DNA from 3 places in the Chryseobacterium sp. D764 genome. Region 2 is predicted to be linked to each of the others. Evidence: riboswitches for the same ligand, from Rfam matches in the RefSeq annotation. Region 2 holds a riboswitch; each other region holds the start of a gene.
The links. A riboswitch is a leader RNA that binds a small molecule or an ion and turns the genes downstream of it on or off. The one in region 2 is predicted to bind cobalamin.

Region 1: it holds a riboswitch for cobalamin, as region 2 does, so the genes downstream of both, KYG33_RS08700 (acyl-CoA thioesterase) here and prpB (methylisocitrate lyase) in region 2, are expected to answer to the same signal.
Region 3: it holds a riboswitch for cobalamin, as region 2 does, so the genes downstream of both, KYG33_RS16695 (TonB-dependent receptor plug domain-containing protein) here and prpB (methylisocitrate lyase) in region 2, are expected to answer to the same signal.

The regions. Positions count from the first base shown of each region.
Region 1 is NZ_CP079219.1:1,935,305-1,941,379, forward strand. Features, by position in the region: gene KYG33_RS08680 (endonuclease MutS2) at 1-155, shown strand, start outside; gene KYG33_RS08685 (hypothetical protein) at 265-933, shown strand; gene KYG33_RS08690 (GEVED domain-containing protein) at 987-2,078, opposite strand; gene KYG33_RS08695 (hypothetical protein) at 2,338-3,138, shown strand; cobalamin riboswitch at 3,172-3,352, shown strand; gene KYG33_RS08700 (acyl-CoA thioesterase) at 3,471-3,854, shown strand; gene KYG33_RS08705 (HD domain-containing protein) at 3,912-4,502, opposite strand; gene KYG33_RS08710 (XAC2610-related protein) at 4,504-5,202, opposite strand; gene KYG33_RS08715 (PadR family transcriptional regulator) at 5,721-6,050, shown strand; gene KYG33_RS08720 (PspC domain-containing protein) at 6,062-6,075, shown strand, end outside.
Region 2 is NZ_CP079219.1:361,823-367,897, reverse strand. Features, by position in the region: gene KYG33_RS01550 (bifunctional 2-methylcitrate dehydratase/aconitate hydratase) at 1-667, opposite strand, end outside; gene prpC (2-methylcitrate synthase) at 762-1,916, opposite strand; gene prpB (methylisocitrate lyase) at 1,919-2,815, opposite strand; cobalamin riboswitch at 3,272-3,463, opposite strand; gene KYG33_RS01535 (LytR/AlgR family response regulator transcription factor) at 3,814-4,581, opposite strand; gene KYG33_RS01530 (sensor histidine kinase) at 4,586-5,635, opposite strand; gene KYG33_RS01525 (hypothetical protein) at 5,673-6,075, opposite strand, start outside.
Region 3 is NZ_CP079219.1:3,683,733-3,689,807, reverse strand. Features, by position in the region: gene KYG33_RS16700 (YncE family protein) at 1-466, opposite strand, end outside; gene KYG33_RS16695 (TonB-dependent receptor plug domain-containing protein) at 463-2,496, opposite strand; cobalamin riboswitch at 2,605-2,790, opposite strand; gene KYG33_RS16690 (transporter) at 2,881-3,828, opposite strand; gene KYG33_RS16685 (cytochrome-c peroxidase) at 3,841-4,866, opposite strand; gene KYG33_RS16680 (MbnP family protein) at 4,883-5,713, opposite strand; gene KYG33_RS16675 (hypothetical protein) at 5,912-6,075, opposite strand, start outside.

The sequences.
Region 1 (6,075 bases), 1.6 Mb from region 2:
GCGACCGTGCTCTTTGGATGAAGATTGGACAGCGTGTTCGTATTACAGGAAGTACCAGTGTAGGAACTATCGAAAAGATTTCCCGAAACAAAGTGATTGTTAATTACGGAACTTTCAAAACAACAATTAATGCGGATGAACTTGAGAGAATCTAATTAATCCGAAAATTAAGTAAATGCAAATAACAAGGGAGAGTGCCAGAAGGTGCTCTCCCTTTTCTATTTAATCCTAAATTTTTTCTATTTTTATATAAAACTATAATTTATGAAACCATTAAAAGCACTTTCAGACCTTTTACCAATACCCAGTTATACGATTATTATTCTATGTTTTTTCTTTCCGTTTTTCCTGATAAAATGTGGAGATACAACATTAATGTCTGTCAAAGGAACTGATCTTATAACAGGAGTTTCCAAAAAGGCTATCAATGAGCGAATGAAGGAAAGCCTCAAAAAAAGCTCACCTTTTGGCGCCGCACTTGGAAATGATAAAGCAGAAGCAGATACATCTTCAGACACAGATATTGAATATTCGCCTCTGAACGAACCCAAGAATAAAAAAGACAAGCAAAACATTCCTCCTAACCCATTGATCATCATTGCATTTTTGGCTGCTATTGCAGGAATTCTTGTTCAGGTGATGAAGAATGTCAGAAAGAAATATCTGTATCATATTATTCTTTCTATTATAGGACTCGCCTCTTTACTTATTTTTTATCTGACATTTCAATCTAATATGGAAGGATTTGGAAATAATAAAATAGCGATGGGATTTGGAAGTGATATTTCGATCAGCTATGGTTTCGGGACTGCGTTTTATCTATGTTCCGTTTTATATCTTTTCGTTCTTTTATTCTATGGGATCTTTTCTTACTTTCTGAAAAATAATCCCCAAGCCATTTATGGTTCTACACAACAAAATACAGAATCTTAAAAACTATATTGCAGATAAAAAAAGAGTGTTTTTTCAAACACTCTTTTTTCATTTTATTTCTTAATGAATTTTAGTCGGGTTACTCTTTCTCTGTCTTTCAGCTGGATGAAATAAACACCTTTTGAAAGGTGATGAAGGCTCACTTTATGATCTGAAACTTTACCTTCTCCTGTTTTTTGTCCCACAGCATTATAAATTTCAAAATTTGCTGCTTCTGAAGTGCCGGAAATATTTAAAATATCAGATGCCGGATTAGGATAAATTTCAGGCTGTACAGATTTTACTGATTCTCCAACGCTTAGTGTGAGATTTATAATATCTACCCCATAATCTTCAACCTCGCCATAGGTGAATGTCCCACAAGCATCTGTAGGTGTAGTTTGACTTGAAACCACTCGCATTACAGTACCACACGTTGTCAGTGTTGCAAAACTTGGAATATTAAATACAGACACAGCCGGAGCTGCCTGAGTAACATTATTGGCAACCATTACTCTTTCACTGGATTCAAAAATGCCGTTAGCATTGAGATCTATCCATGCAGTTACCGTTGTTGTACCTGGAGTTCCGGTCCAGCTATTACTTACCGAAAGTTTATTGCCCACACTTCCTACAAAAAACTTTATTCTACGGCTTACATCGCTTCTGTAATCTGTATAGTTGGATGAGCCGGAGTTGCTGACCATGGGAGCCGTAACCCCTGTGGAGTTTACTGTCACATTGGAAATATGCATCATGCTGGTATCTGTAGAAGCGCTTGCACAGTAATTGATGACTGTTGTAAAAAATATAGGAGTGGACCATGTTCCCGTTATCGTGTTACATATTTTTGCAACTTGTACTTCATAAATTGTACAGGGCTCTAACATACCAATAGTAAACACATTTTGCCCAGACAATCCCGTTGCTATCATCCAGGTGGTACTGCCAGCTTTCCGGTATCTTACATAATTGTTCGGAGTATTTGGGTCGGCAGTCCAGGTAACCGTTGCGGAAGTAAGGCTAACATTTGATACCACAACATCTGTTGGAGCATTTGTATCACAATAAAATAAAGATTTTGATCCTGCTTCTATCTTGTTTTCTGCCTGAAAGCTTGAAATACCCAAAATAAAAGAGAATACATAAAGTAGTCTTTTTGTCATGTTTATTAGTTTTTAAATTCTCCTGAAAAATAGAGCATTTTTTGAAATAATTCTTATAAATATTTCATTTATTGTTATATTTTATCAATACATTTTAAATTACAAGCCAAAAATCACACCTATTATACAAAATAATCCCATAAGATATCTGCATTTTTAATCCATCTGAAACAAATACAAGATTTTAAAGAACTGCAATGGTATAAATTATCTCCTGAAAAGCATTTAATTTATATATTTGGGGGATCAAAAAATTTTCATGATGACTTTCATAAACAAAGCATTCTATTTATCCGCTTTCAGTATTTTATCTATAGCCTTTGTAAAAGGGCAGAATAAAGTTCCTTTCGGAGTTGTAAAAGCTGAAGAAGGATATGCCAATGTACGGGTTCATAAAGACAATTACAGAAAAATTGTAGATAAGATCCGTATGCGTAAAGGAGATGTATTTGTTTATGTAAAACCTGCTCCCGGAGAAACAGAGTGGATCTGGATCAAATATCCTGAAAAACAGGATGAAGACAAACCATTTGTACGTTATGAAACACTGGACAAAGAAGGAATGGTCAATAAAGAACGTATTGCTTATATAGACCAGCTTCCGGCCTATACTCCCTCCAGGTCCAAAAACGGAAAATCACTTATTTTCACAGATAATTCTGATCCAAAAGTTCCTACTGCCCAAAGAAGCAAAGTTGTGATTGATATCTACCCTTCCAATGCCGGCTACCGTAAAAAGGAAAAAGATGCGGAAGGAAAACTTCTTACCATTGATAAAGTAAAACCTTGGGGAATCGGAAATGATCTTCCTGAAGGAATGACTGAGATCAAATCAATCAGAGTACAACAACCCGGAAGAGGTTCTGTCTTTGTAAGAGAAGCCATCAAAAACATGTTCCAGCCTACTATGGATTTTGAGAATATTGGCGTAACATCCCTGGACACCGATAATATTTTCTTATACATGATAAACGGTTCAGGAGAAAACAGATACACCACGCTGTGGACCATCAAGAAAGGAAGAGTAATCAGCCAGATTATTTACCATAATCCGGAATAAATTCATTATTTTTGCACTCGAAAAGTTTTACGCTTATTCATCACAGGAATTGGTTCTGCATCACTGCAGATTAAAAGGGAACCGTGTGAAAATCACGGACTGTCGCGCAACTGTAAGTAACTGAAATCTTTATCAAAGATCCACTGTGCGAGGCATGGGAAGGAGATAAAAGATGTTACAAGTCAGGAGACCTGCCTATTTCTTTAAACAAATAACTTTCGCGATTTGAAGTTGTATTGATCTGATGGATTGTTTCAGGGGGTTCTTTAAGTTCCTGTCATTATTCTGTTGTTTTAATATCGTTTTCATTTCGCTTTAATTAATAATGATATATGACTACAGAAGAAAGAATTGAAGCATCCGAAACCAGAATCTTTAAAGCGGTTTTCCCTAACACAACCAATCATTACGATACCCTTTTTGGTGGTACGGCCATGCAGCTGATGGACGAAGTAGCTTTTATTACAGCCACACGATTTGCCAGAAAAAGAGTGGTAACAGTGAGCAGTGACAAGATCGATTTCAAGAAACCTATTCCAGCCGGAACTATTGTTGAACTGATTGGCAAAGTTTCATACGTAGGAAAAACAAGTATGAAAGTAAATGTTGAGATCTATACCGAGCAGATGTATTCCTATGAAAGAGAAAAAGCCATTGTAGGTGATTTTACTTTTGTAGCGATTGACGAATTCAAGAAACCAATCCAGATACTATAAATGATAAATTTTCGGGCGGCCAAAGGCCGCCCGAAAATTATTCTATTTTCAATAAATTTATTTCACAACTTTTTCAGTTTCCAGGCTTCTGCTCAGCAGCAGTTCAAAGGCTTCTCCCATTTCATCCGATGCTCTGCTGATAGCATTTTCAAGCATATTCCGGATTTGTTTTTCTGTTACTCCGGCTTCCGTCCAGCTTTTTCCTGAAGTATGAGAATTTAAGATAAATGGCATAATTCTGTCGATTCCACAGGCAAAAATAGCATCCGGTGTTTTCTCATCTTCAAACTCAAGCCATAGATTGAAGAACTCTGTACGCAAAGGCTCATCCAGGATACCGAAAATCTTTTGTGCAGATGCTTTCTCTCTGTCAAACTTCCCTACCATTGCTTTTTCATCAAAAATAAAGGTATCCCCAGCTTCTATCTCTACCAAATCGTGAATGGAAAGCATTCTTATCACTCTCAACAGATCAATATCTGCACGGTTTTTAGCATATGGATAAAGAATCTGAGCCAGAATGATGATCTGCCATGAATGTTCCGCAGTATTCTCTCTTCGGGAATCGTCAGCATTATAATTTCTTCGCTGTACATTTTTCAAGGCATCCACTGCCAGGATAAAATCAATCTCTTTCTGAATTTTCATCTTACTTTTCTCTATTATATTGTTCTGAAGGGTACACCTTTGTTTTGGTTACCCACTTATTATTGATCTTTTCTTTAGTGATCACTTTTACGCGGCCTTCTACCGTCATATCTTCTTCTTTTTCAAAGACTTTATCAAGTCCTTTATTGGGAACAACAGCATATTCAGTGGTAAAAATATCACAACAGCCAGATTTTCCATAGGAGATCAGGCGCTTACGTTTCACATCCACATCAAAAATATCAAGAGCACTGGACGCAAGATCCGTAAGTTCTTTACTCTTCACAAATGCCATTCTTGTACTGTTGAATACATAAACGTCATAGGAAGCAGCGCTATAGTTTCCCATATTCCCGTTCCTTACCGCTATATCTTCAGTTCCGTCAAAATTAAAATCATTAATGATTACAGAGTTCTGTTTATTTGTCAGCTGGATCATTTTTCCCAGCCTGGGCTTTTCAGTCTGATCTGTTTCCAACACCAGATTATCCGATGCAAAAGTCTGTACCTTTGTATTTTTATGATCAAACAATTCTACAGTTCCTTTGCCGCTGCACCGGTCATCATAGCAATTTTCTACCTGGATGATTGCATCATAATTCTTTGATGCATTTTTAACCTCAAACTGATATTGTCCGAAACATGCAGGCCCCAGTAAAACAAAAGCCGGTAAATGTTTATACTTATTGAATAAATTCATGGTAATAGTAAGTGATTTAGGTGTTTTTTTCCTAACAAAAATACGAATCATAATACCGATCTCAAAATTCCGGCCTTATTATCTGTAAGGATCTGAAACATTTTAACAGCCTTTAAATAAAAGAGTGTTCAGTAATAAGAAGCTATTTCCCGCTATACGCTCATACTCCTCGCTCCGTACCTGAACCCAAGCCGCTGTGAGGTAACCGCTGCTATCGGGGCTATATCTTGGGTAATGAGCAATAATTAATGAATGATAACTTTTTTTCTCTTTATTTCTTTCATTTTCATTTAAAATTTAAACATTTTTTGATCAAATTCATTCTTATCAAAATTCATAGTAAAATTTATAAATCTGATTATCAAATATTTATACTATTTATTTTAAAAATTTCACTACTTTGTATTGCATAATACCATTTTATTTACATATCTTTGTAATGTAAAATCGAAATAGGTACAACTAGCTAGGTTCCGAACTTCGAAAATTATATAACTAATTAACAAAACTTATCAAAGATGAATACCGAAAATACCAAAGCGCAAATGCGAAAAGGAATTCTGGAATTCTGTATTCTAAGTCTCATCAATAATCGCGAAATGTATGTTTCTGATCTTATTGACGAACTGAAAAAAGGAAAACTGGATGTAGTGGAAGGAACCCTCTACCCTCTTCTTACAAGACTTAAAAACGGAGAGTTTCTCTCTTACAGATGGGAAGAATCTACAGGAGGACCACCCAGAAAATATTATCAGATCACAGAAAAAGGAAAACTTTTCCTGGATGAACTTCAAAACACATGGAATGAGCTGACAGCCTCAGTAAAAAACATCACCCAACAAAATTAAAAAACAAAGCTATGAACAAGACACT
Region 2 (6,075 bases):
ATGATTTACGGGAACCTGTATTGGGAGCGTGACGGTAAGTTCTTAAAGACTGTCCGTCCACAAAAGCCAGTGACACGGCATTGACAATTTCATCACGGTTTAATCCGACCAGCTTTCCTACAACTGCTGTGGAAGCTAATTTTACCAATAAAACGTGATCCAGTCCTACTTTATTGAATGAATTTTCCAATGCCATTACGCCCTGAATTTCGTGAGCCATGATCATTGCTTCCAGTACCTGTTTCATTTTTAAAGGTGATTTTCCTTCTGCAATATTTGTTCTGGATAACCAGTCTGCGGTCGCCAGAATCCCTCCAAGGTTATCAGAAGGATGTCCCCATTCTGCTGCCAGCCATGTATCATTGAAGTCCAGCCAACGGATGATCGCTCCGATATTGAACGCTGCCTGAATGGGATCCAGCTGGAATTGGGTACCCGGTACTTTTGCGCCGTTAGGAACTACTGTCCCTTTTACCACAGGTCCTAAAAGTTTTGTACATGCCGGGTAAGTCAATGCTTCCAGCCCACAGCCGATTGTATCCAGAAGACAGTAGTGAGCGGTCTTCCATGCTAAGTCATTTTTAATTTCGTAATTTAAAACATAGTCTGCAATGTCTGTTAATACCTGATCGGGTTGTGGTCTTTCGTTTGAGATGTGTGAACTCATTTTTTATTATTGAAAAATTTTAATTAATTAAAAGTTAAGAGTGGAAAATTGAAAATGAATTATTGTTTTTTCATTTCCGACATTCTATTTTCCATTATTTCCGGTCGTTGATGGACACAAATTCTTTGTTTTCAGGCCCTGTATAATTGGCACTTGGACGGATAATCTTTCCATCCTGTCTCTGTTCTATAATATGAGCACTCCATCCGGTCACTCTTGAAATGACAAATAACGGAGTAAACATCAGAGTAGGCACTCCCATCAGATGGTAAGAAACAGCGGAGAACCAATCCAGATTCGGGAACATTTTCTTTTCTTCCCACATGATCGTTTCCAATCTTTCAGCAATATTATACAGCAGCATATCTCCTGCTTCTTCAGAAAGTTCTTTCGCCACTTTTTTAATCACGACGTTTCTCGGATCTGAAATGGTATACACCGGGTGTCCAAAGCCAATAATCACTTCTTTGTTCACAATACGCTTGCGAATATCGCTTTCTGCTTCATCAGGAGAATTGTAGCGGCTTTGGATTTCAAAAGCAACTTCATTTGCCCCACCATGTTTAGGTCCTCTCAAAGCACCAATTGCTCCGGTAATTGCAGAGTAAATATCAGATCCTGTTCCGGCAATCACACGGCTGGTAAATGTTGAGGCATTAAATTCATGTTCTGCATAGAGGTTTAACGAGATTTCCATTGCTTTTACCCAGGAATCTGCAGGTTTTTTCCCATGCAGCAGGTGAAGGAAATGCCCTCCTATTGTATCATCATCGGTTTCTACGTCAATTTCTTTTCCATTATGGGTATAATGATACCAATATAACAGACCTGAGCTGAAAGATGCCAGTAATTTGTCTGCAATATCTCTTGCTCCCGCCATATTATGATCATCTTTTTCCGGCTGAATACTTCCGATAGCAGAAACCATGGAACGCATGACATCCATGGGATGAGCCGCTGCAGGAATACTCTTAAGAATATTTCTCACAGAATGAGGTAGCCCTCTCAAAGATTTTAGTTTGGCTTTATAGTTTTTCAATTGTGCTCCGGTTGGCAGCTGGCCGTAGATCAAAAGATAAGCTACTTCTTCAAACTGTGCTTTCTCTGCCAGATCCAGAATATCATATCCTCTGTAATGGAGATCGTTTCCACTTTTTCCGACACTGCAAAGAGCCGTATTACCTGCTGCTACCCCTGAAAGCGCAACGCTTTTTTTAGGTTTAAATGTGGGTTCACTGTTAGTTGACATTATCAATTATTTTGTTTAAAAAGGTTGTCTAATTTTTGTTCGTAGTCATAGTATCCGATGCTTTGATAGAGTTCTTCCCTGGTTTGCATAGTATCCAATACATTGATCTGTGTTCCGTCTTTACGAAGGTGTTCATATACATTTTGAGCGGCTTTATTGGCAGCACGGAAAGCAGAAAGCGGATAAAGGATCAGTCCCACGCCTGCATTTTTTAATTCTTCCACCGTGTACATTCTGATCATCCCGAATTCGGTAATATTAGCCAGCACTGGAACTCCTGCGGCTTCAACAAACTTGTGATAAAAGCTTAAGTCAGGAACGGCTTCTGCAAAAATAAAATCTGCTCCAGCTTCTTTATAAGCTGCTGCTCTTTCCAATGTTTTTTCCAATCCTTCATTAGCAAATGCATCGGTACGGGCACCAATTACAAAATTTTCATCGGTACGGGCATCTACCGCTGCTTTCACTCTGTCTACCATTTCTTCTTTGGTTACCACTTCTTTTCCCGGGCGGTGTCCACAGCGTTTTGCCCCTACCTGGTCTTCAATATGGAGGGCCGCAGCTCCAGCTTTAATCAGTGACTTTACAGTTCTTGCCACATTGAATGCTGAAGGTCCGAATCCGGTATCAACATCTACCATGAGCGGTACATCACAAACATTCGTGATACGCTGAACATCAATCAATACATCTTCCAGCGTGGTAATTCCTAGATCCGGAATCCCTAGAGAACCCGCGGCAACACCTCCTCCTGAAAGATAAATTGCATTAAAACCTGCCTGCTGTGCTAACAATGCATGATTGGCATTGATGGTGCCAACAATCTGAAGGGGACTTTCTTTTCGCATGGCCTCCCGAAATTTCATACCGGGAGACTTCAAACTTTCACTTGTAGTCATTATAATATTTATTGTTTAGTTGAAATTTGTTTTACAGAAAACCATGAACAGGCATCACAATAGCTACCGGCATTGCATGATATGTTAAAAAGGAAATCAAAAAATAACTGATTTGTTTTAATCGATTTTTGTAATCCGGAATTCAGAGCCATTATCTCCGTGCCAATCTGTTTATTTCCAAGTCTGCTGCTGTATGAATAATCGAAATCGAATGGATACATTTTTTTAACTTTTTATATTGATTAAATCCTCATAAAAAGTTCCTGATAAACTTCACAATGCCTGTGAGAAAGAAAAATATGGAAAAGGAAAAATACGATGAATACACGATAATGAAAGAGCATACCACTCCACTACTTATCTGCATCATAAAAATAACACGAGCTGACAAAATATATTGATCCCACTGTTATCCATATCGTATCATACCTGACTATAAGCTTCAGACCGCGAAAGCATCGTCAATTCGAAATAGGCAGGTCTCCTGACTTGTAACAGTTTTTATCGCCCTTCCCATATAACGAGGTATACAGTGGACCTTTTTTGATAAAAACCTTGATGTTACTTACAGTTGCGCGACAGTTCGTGATTTGCACACGATTCCCTTTTAAGACACAGCTAAGTGTAACCAGTTTCGGTTGATAAAGAAGATGTTAAGAACTCCTTGGTGGTAAATATAGGTATTTTATAAAAACATGAAAGATATTTTATGCAAACAATAATTATTTAATCATAATCCATTGATTATGTTATTATTAAAAATACATTCTTCACCCAACAGACATTATAATTTAGATTATCCTGCCCATTTTTTGTTACAAAATCCACAAGATATGTCGTGAAAAAATCAGACAAGTTCAAAGAAACTGTCTACTTGTTATTGTTTTTCATTCTGGAATTGAAGCGTTTTTTAAAACTTTTTTTTTAGCGATAATGGATGCTCATTTTCTGGCTTCAAATGATCTTTTTTATATCATTTTCAGTCAAAAATTTAATCTTTATTCTTCAATCCATTTTCTGAAAGCAGAGGTATTACTCTGGCTTGTGATAAGGTGGATTTTATGTCCTTTTATCTGGATAGACTGTGTATTTCTGTTGTAACGCTCTATCCTTTCAATATGTATTTTCTGAACGATTTCACTTCGGTTAATTCTGAAAAAATCCGAAGGACTAAGCTGATTTTCAATTTCTTTTAGTGTAGATTCATTAAGCAGATGTTTTTTTCCTGCAGTATCAAAAGCAAAGACAATTCCCTCTTCTGCTTCAAAGAAAGTGATCTCTTCAGTATTTACAAAATAAGTTCCCTGATGTGAGGAGACCGTAAATCTTTTTTTATATTTTTTCTCTGGATGACTGTTATTGAGCATTTGCTGAAGTTTTATCAGGACATCATTCTGTTCTGATGCAGAAGTTCTTAATAAAAGAAATTTACCCCATGCTTTTTGGAAACGTTCCTGTGAAAATGGTTTTAAAAGATATTCTATACCATTACTTTCAAAGGCATTCATCCAATACTGATCGTAAGCGGTTGTGAAAATTATCGGGCTTGAAATGTTCACCTGACTGTAGATTTCAAAGGCATTTCCATCCAATAATTCTATATCAGAAAAGATCAGGTCTACTGTTGAATTTTTAAAAAAAGTAACGGCTTCTTCTACGGTATCAATCTCTGCAACGATCTCAACCGGTTCTTCCAATTCGCTGATAAAACGTTTTAATTTGTTTCTGGCAGGAATTTCGTCTTCGATAATTATAACTTTTATCATATTTTTATACTGGAATTATAGGAAGTGTTACTGAAAATCCGGTTTCTGTTTTTAATATTTCTACCTGTCGGTCGGTTAATAACGTATATTGTTCTTTAAGATTGTTCAACGCTCTTCCAGACGTTTTTTTACTGTTACGCTTCGGTATAACATTATTTGAAACGGTTATTGTCTGATCCAGATTTATGGTGACTACAACTGGATTTGTAAGCGTTCCAAGATTATGCTGAACTGCATTTTCCAAAAGCAGCTGTAATGATAACGGGATAATATTTCCTGGGGATCTTATATGATTTATTTCTAATGAATAGGCATTTCCGTATTTGTACTGGATCAGATTAAAATATTTCTCTGCAAAAGCAAGCTCTTCTTCCACTGCTACTAATTTTTTATCGGAAACATCTAAAACATAGCGGTATATCTCTGCAAATTCGTTAAGAAAGTCGGAAGCTTTTCGTTTATCTTCTTCTATGAGCTGGTCCAGAATATTGAGATTATTGAACAAGAAATGAGGATTAAGCTGCGCTTTCAGCTGATTAATTTTACTTTCAGACAATGCATGATCATAAAGAGCAAGCTGTTTCTGATAGTCTGTATTCTTTTTGTAGTAACGGTATGCCAGAAAAAAACTTCCATAAATAAAGCCCCCGATCAAATCTGAAAAAGTGGAAAGAATAACAACTTCCTGATTAAAATTCTTCTCAATCTTTCCAAAAGCAAAGGCAATCAAAAAGCCTATTATCTTCATCACCACAAGATAGGTCAACAGTGATGAACTGAATATTTTAAGGATTTCTGTGATGCTGAATGTTGATGACTTCTGCCAGTTTTTAATGAAAAAATCGATCACAAAAAACAAGATACAGGCACTAATAAGAGTGACAACTGCAGCTTCCGGAGTAAAAATATACCAGTCTAATGTTCTTCTTATCCCAATACGGGTATGAATAGATTGTACATAGGCAAACAAAAGGATAAACAGAAGAAAATACCTGTTTTGATTAATCCGTTTTACAATGGTTTTCATCGGCTTTCTGAATGGTCTTTTTTGCAAAAATAGCCCTATATTTTTACAGGGCTGTTTCTTTGTATTATTTTTTTTTCTTTTCAGGAAATGATGCGGTAACGTTTCCTTCATCATCTAAGAAATCCAGTTTTGCTTCGTTATTTTTATCTACACAGAATCTGGCTCGCGGCTGGCCTTTACTGTCGAATAAAAACAATCCGTTATGTTCATCTTTGGTTTTCCCAAGCATCATTCTTGGTGCTCCTCCAATCAGTCCCTGCTGTTCATATTCTTTATATTTTTTCTGAGCAGCTTCCGGATCTTTTATCTGGTTCAGCTCTGCCATTATTTCCCCGGTTTTTATTTGTGATTCTTTTGATGGGCGGTCATTGAAATAAAGCCCGCTTGCCACTACTCTTTTATCTCCTTTCTTATAATCCTGAGTCAAAAGCTGCATTACCTGATCACCGTTATACTGATCATAAGTA
Region 3 (6,075 bases), 1.6 Mb from region 2:
CTTTGGGTGCTTTTGGATTAACCGCTACCGGACCTGCATAGCTGCTGGCATAAGCTTTCCCTCCTTTAAAGGTTAAATAACGGCAGTTCTGTAATGGAATAGAAGTAATACGTTTGGCTGTTTTGGCATCCAACACTTCAATCTTGTTGGAAACATTGACAACAATATACAGCTTGCTTCCGTAGATCTTAATATCATTTCCAACATCTCCCAGTTCTTTCACAACATTCGGATTAATCTCCGCGTAGATGTTCCTGTAATAGGTTCCTTTGGTATAATCAAAAAAGTCCAAGGTACATTTGTTGCTTCCCATATTTCCTTCATTCAGCATGTAGAAACCTTTGATTGCTGTATTTTCTGATGGAAGTCCCTCTACCACTTCCTGGCGGACAATAATATCATCCGTACGGCATGAACTAAGAAAAGCTAAGACAAGAAATAAAAAGTAAAAGTTTAGTTTTCTCATAAGGTAAAGTTTAGAATAAGTTTAAAGTTTCTGCCCGGCATCGGATAATTGATCACTACATCATAATATTGGTTGAAAATATTATTCATCTCAAGGCTTACTTTAAATTGATGATTCGCCCAGTTGAATTTTTTCTGAACAGACAGATCATGGGTATACCAAGGCTGTACATAATTGTATTGAATGTTGTCCTGGTTCACATCATACCTTTCTCCTACATACATCGCACTGTAATTGAAACTCCAGTCTTTATAGTCCGCCATCAGGGTGAAGGAGCCACTATGCCATGGTGTGTAAGGAATCTGATTTCGGTAGAATGTATCCTCCGGATCTGTCATATCTCTTGCACTTTGGTAAGTGTAGGAAAGCAAGGGTCTCAGTTTTACTTTTCCTAACTGCATTTCTGCCTGAACATTCACGTCAGCACCTATGATTTCAACCCGTCCAAGGTTCATCATCAGCCAGCGGAACATACTTCCGTTAGGGGCTGCAACAATCTTATCCTGTACTTTGTTGTAATAACCGTCTACTTTAGCATAAAAGGATGTAAAGAATCGGTTTTTATAATTCTTCTGATACGTAAATCCTACATCATACTGATTGGTAAATTCCGGCTTCAGGTAAGTATTTCCGATATTAGTGTAATACAGATCATTGAAGGTTGGCAGTCGGAAAATCCTTTTATAGAAAGCTCTTAAAGTAAGTTCAGGAATTATTTCAGGCTGGTAGCTCATAAATACAGCTGGGGTCCATTCTCTGCTGTCTCCGGGTCTTTTATTTTTTCTTACTTCTTCAAAAGTAAAAGTTCCTAAAAGGCTGCCCAGGATCTTGAATCTGTTCCACTGATACGTTGTTGCCAATGCAACCAATGTAGTGTAACGTGTAGGATAAGAAAAGTTATCCAGATTGGCATCCAGATTATTGTACTGAAAATCCCCGCTCAGACTGACATCCCAATTGGATGTGATAGAATAGATATTGGATGAGGAAAGATAGAGCTCTCGTTGGATATAGGTGTTATCGGTATGAATAATAGACTGCGAGCGAACAGTATCCATAAAATGAGTGTAATCGTAGGCAAACTTTGCTTTCAGCTGAGTTTCAAATCTGGGAAACAGTTTTTTCCGAAGATTGGCCTGCACGAAATAATTTTCATCAGAAAGTCTTGCTCCTCTTCCTCCAAAACGGCCATTCACAATAGGAGCCGGCATTCCACGGTCTGAAATATAACCATAGCCTCTTACATTCCAGCTTCCGTTATTTAAAGTTCCGTTTAACGAAGTTTCAAAACGTTTCGCTTTGATATCTGAGTCCTGCCTCTTTGCAATTGTATCATAAGCCTGCTGTCCATCAGGATATTTCTTGGCATACCGAAATCTGTAAATCCCATCACTTTGCAGAAATTCTCCACTGAAGCTGGCAGAAGTTCTGTCTGAAATTTTCTGTTCCAATCGGAATGACGGATTAAAAAGGTCTATGGAGGCACTTTTTGCTCTTATCACAAGATTGGTTTTCTTTATTCCTTTAAATACAGGCGTTTTAGGCTGTAAATAGATAGATCCCGAAGAACCGAAATCTTTTGCCGGCTGAAAAATCTCGCTTTTCTGCCCGTTATACAATGATATTTCTTCCAGATCATCCAAAGAATATCTTCCCAGATCTACCAGTCCGTTCTGTGCATTTCCCAGTTGAATTCCATCATAGAAAACGCCTACATGCTGACTTCCGAGGCTTCGGACATTAATGGTTTTCAATCCGCCAATCCCTCCATAGTCTTTGATCTGAACACCGGAAAAATACCGAAGAGCATCTGCTACAGAATGACTGTTCAGTCTTTCCAGCTGCTCGCCCTGCAGGGTTTGTGCCGGAAGAATTTCTTTGAAGTTTTTCTTGTAAAGGTTGATCCCTTTGATTGATTCTTCCTGAACACTGTCTTTTTTCTTGGTTTGAGAAGACAAAAGGTGAGATGTTAACACCAGTATTGTGAAAACAGCTTTATGAATTGCAGAAGTAATTAGTTTTGCCGCCATTAGCTCATTTAGGATAATGAAGACGCTAATGGATATAAGAATACAACGACAAAGCACAGCTGTCACTGCACAGAATCATTGATGTCCTAAGCTTTATTCCACGAAAGCGTCAAACGATTATTTTCTGGCAGGTCTTCTGACTTACTCCATTTTTGAAATCCTTCCCATTAAAAAACAGTGGATATATTCTTCAAAAATCTTGGTGCGGAGCTTACAGCAGCGGGTCTGTTCCGGATTTTCACCGGATTCCCTTTTAAGAGCTTTTTAGGGCTCACCAAATTTCGGCAAAGATAAAAAATTATTCCTAACCCCCAATTAAAATCATGATTCATAAACAATTAAAGCTCCCGAAGGAGCTTTAACATGATTAAAAAGGGGTTTTATTTAAATTCCGATATTCAGGAAAATACTAAATCTGGATTTTGCTTCAATATCACCACCAGCCAAATGGGTATACATAGGAAGCATGAGTTCACTTCCCAGGCTCAGTTTTTTATAAGAGGCTTCAAACCCAATCTTCCCATACAATGCACTTCCGGCTGTATTGGGCAGGGCTTCATCAAACTGCTTGTTCTGAGCATACACTTCTCCCTGCACTCCGGTTTTTACAGAAAAGATAGATTTTTCATTTCCTGCAACCTGATAAAATCCTGTTGCAGCGTAGTTCCACTGGTTTCCGAAATGGTAATTCTTCTTATTTTCCGTTTTGATTGTATAGTCTGTATTGACCAATACAGCTACTTTATTCTTTTGAAATTTATAATTCAAAGCCGCCTGATAATCCCAGCTTCCTGTTCCCAACTGAAAACTCGGATTGACTCCGGATGCTCCTTTTTCATCAAACTTTCCCAAAGGAATTTTCACGCCCAAACCTCCGCTCACGTGATGGAAATTATCTTTAGAGCTCATTAGCTGATAGATTCCCATCAGGTTCAGATCTCCGATTCCGTTGATTTTGATATCTCCCTGCATAGTCCTTTTTTCATGAAAATGAAATGGCAGACTTGCATATACACTTAGTTTTTTAGTCAATGGAATTTTTCCCCAAAGCTGTAAGGTATTAAAATACTGATCCTGTGTAAGATCTTTTACAAATAAATTTTCTTTTGCTTTGTAATGCTGTGCAAAATATTTGATTCCGATAAACTGTGGATTCAGCAAAGATTCAAAACCGGATGATCCGTTACCGGCCGCACAACCGCATGCATCACAGTCATCATCAAAATCAATTCTGCTAAAGCCATTCTGAGCAATATACATACTGTCTCTAACCAGATTTGCCTGGCTCAGGCTAAATACCATTAAACATAGTATTGCTATAATCTTCTTCATGTTTTCTATAATTTATTCTGCAAATTTTGGATTGGATATAAAACTTTTGTCGGACAATGTTTTCAGGAAAGCAATAATCGACTGTTTTTCCTGACTATTCATGGCTATTCCTGTATGACCATTCTGTTTCAGCTGAGGATCAAGATTCGCATTATCTTCCACCTGTTCTGAATAGAAATTGAGTACAGCATCTAATGTGTAAAACCTTCCGTCATGCATATAAGGTGCTGTATATTCTACGTTTCTCAAACTTGGAACACGGAATTTCATCCAGTCTACCTGATTAAGAGTAACTCTGTAACGCCCTGCATCTTTGAACTCGGTGTTATAATACATTCCTGTATTACGGAAGCTTTCATCGGTAAATAATTCTCCGCTATGGCAAGAGGCACATTTCTGTCCGAACAAAGCCATTCCCTGAGATTCTGTAGAAGTAAACTGCTCTTTTCCCTGCCTGAACCTGTCATATTTTGAATCTGCAGAAATTAAAGAAGCCATAAACTGTGACAGTGCTTTTAGAATTCTTTCTCCGGTAATGGTTTCATCTCCGTACGCTTCCCTGAAAAGTTTTTTATATTTCTGATCATCTTTTATTTTTGAAATGGCTTCCGGTATAGAACTGTCCATCTCATTGACATCTGTAATAGGGCTTATCGGTTGTTCATTGAGGTTATGAATAACACCGTCCCACATATATCTTTTCAAAAAAGCCATATTCTGAATGGGTGGCGCATTTCTGATTCCTATTCTGTCATCCACACCATGGCTTACGGTATGTCCGTGATGGGTGAAAGCATTTTCCTGAATATGGCAGAAGCCGCATGAAATGGTATTGTTTCGGGAAAGTCTTCCTTCATAGAATAATTTTCGGCCCAGCTCTACTCCGTTTTTGGTTACCGGATTGATTGATTTATCGAAAGTCATTTCCGTAAAATAAGAAGGAAACTGCAGATTGTATGCTTCATCTTTTTCCAGTGGCTGAATCACCTCATCAGAACAGGAAATACAGCTCATAATCAATACAAGCAGAACCAACATCCTTTTAATAAGAAAATTAATCATTGTGAACGTGGTCTACTTTAAACATTTTGGTAAGGTTATTGGTAACGTCTACCAAATGCTGGTTTGAGCCCATCAACATATCATTAGTTGTAGTAAGGGTAAGCGCTTTATCTCCACTCAAAAACTGATTCAGATCCGCAAGAATATGGACAGAAGGACGAATTTGTCCCGTCACTCTTGCTGTTGTCGGAAGATTCAATGTGATTTCACGGTATAGGTCAGCCTGTTCATTAGCGGTAACATTTCCCATATTTCCTGTATGATTCATAAATTCCTTTGAAGGGGCATCATTTCCATATTTCCCTTCCAGTTTCACAAAAATATACCCGGCAGCCCATGACCACGTCAGCCCTTTCTGCTTGGCTTTTGTCCAGAATTCCGCTTGACCATCTTGTCCCAGTAAGTAGGCTTTCTGGCTGATTCCCAATCCGAATTTTATTTTCTTATAATTGTTTTTCGGAATACCATCCAGATTCAGGTATATAATTCCGGCTACCGCATCCGCCTGATCTACTATGAAAGCGCCTTTATCAGGATTGTTTTCATTGTATTTAAATTCATTTCCGTTTTCGTCTATCAGTGATATGTTACTGATGACATATTTTAAAGCCGAAAAATTGTGTTTTTGTCCCTGAGAAGAAGTCTGAACCGTCTGATTTAAAACAACATCTCCTACATTATTAAATCCGTTTTCAAATTTGATCTGAAGTTTTCCGGGTGTGGTATCCTGTGGATTTTCGTCATCCCTGCTGCTTTCGCAGGCTGCAAAAGAGAATAAAGTAAAGGCAATAAAGAATAGTGATAAAAATTTATAGATTTTCATTGTTGATTTTTTAAGTTGAATACTAATTATGTAATGTGAAAACATTCTTTTTTACCACAAAAGGCACAAAAGTTCCTACACTTAAGTTTTTAAGTGATAGATTTTATGCACAATAAGAACACTTACACTTTTTTAAATCTTTGATTTTTAATTGATGTAAGCTTTGTGACTTTTGTGGTTGAATAGTGATGGTTTAACTTAAAAAACCGGTGGTTTGAAAATATGAGTCAGAAACAGAAAGGAATATGCTGTTTCATAGATAAAGTTGAAATTGGAAAGTATAATTTTTCCAGTAATGATAACCTCTGTTATCTCAGGCAATGTATATATATCAAGAATTTTCTGTCCTGAGTTTTTTATTT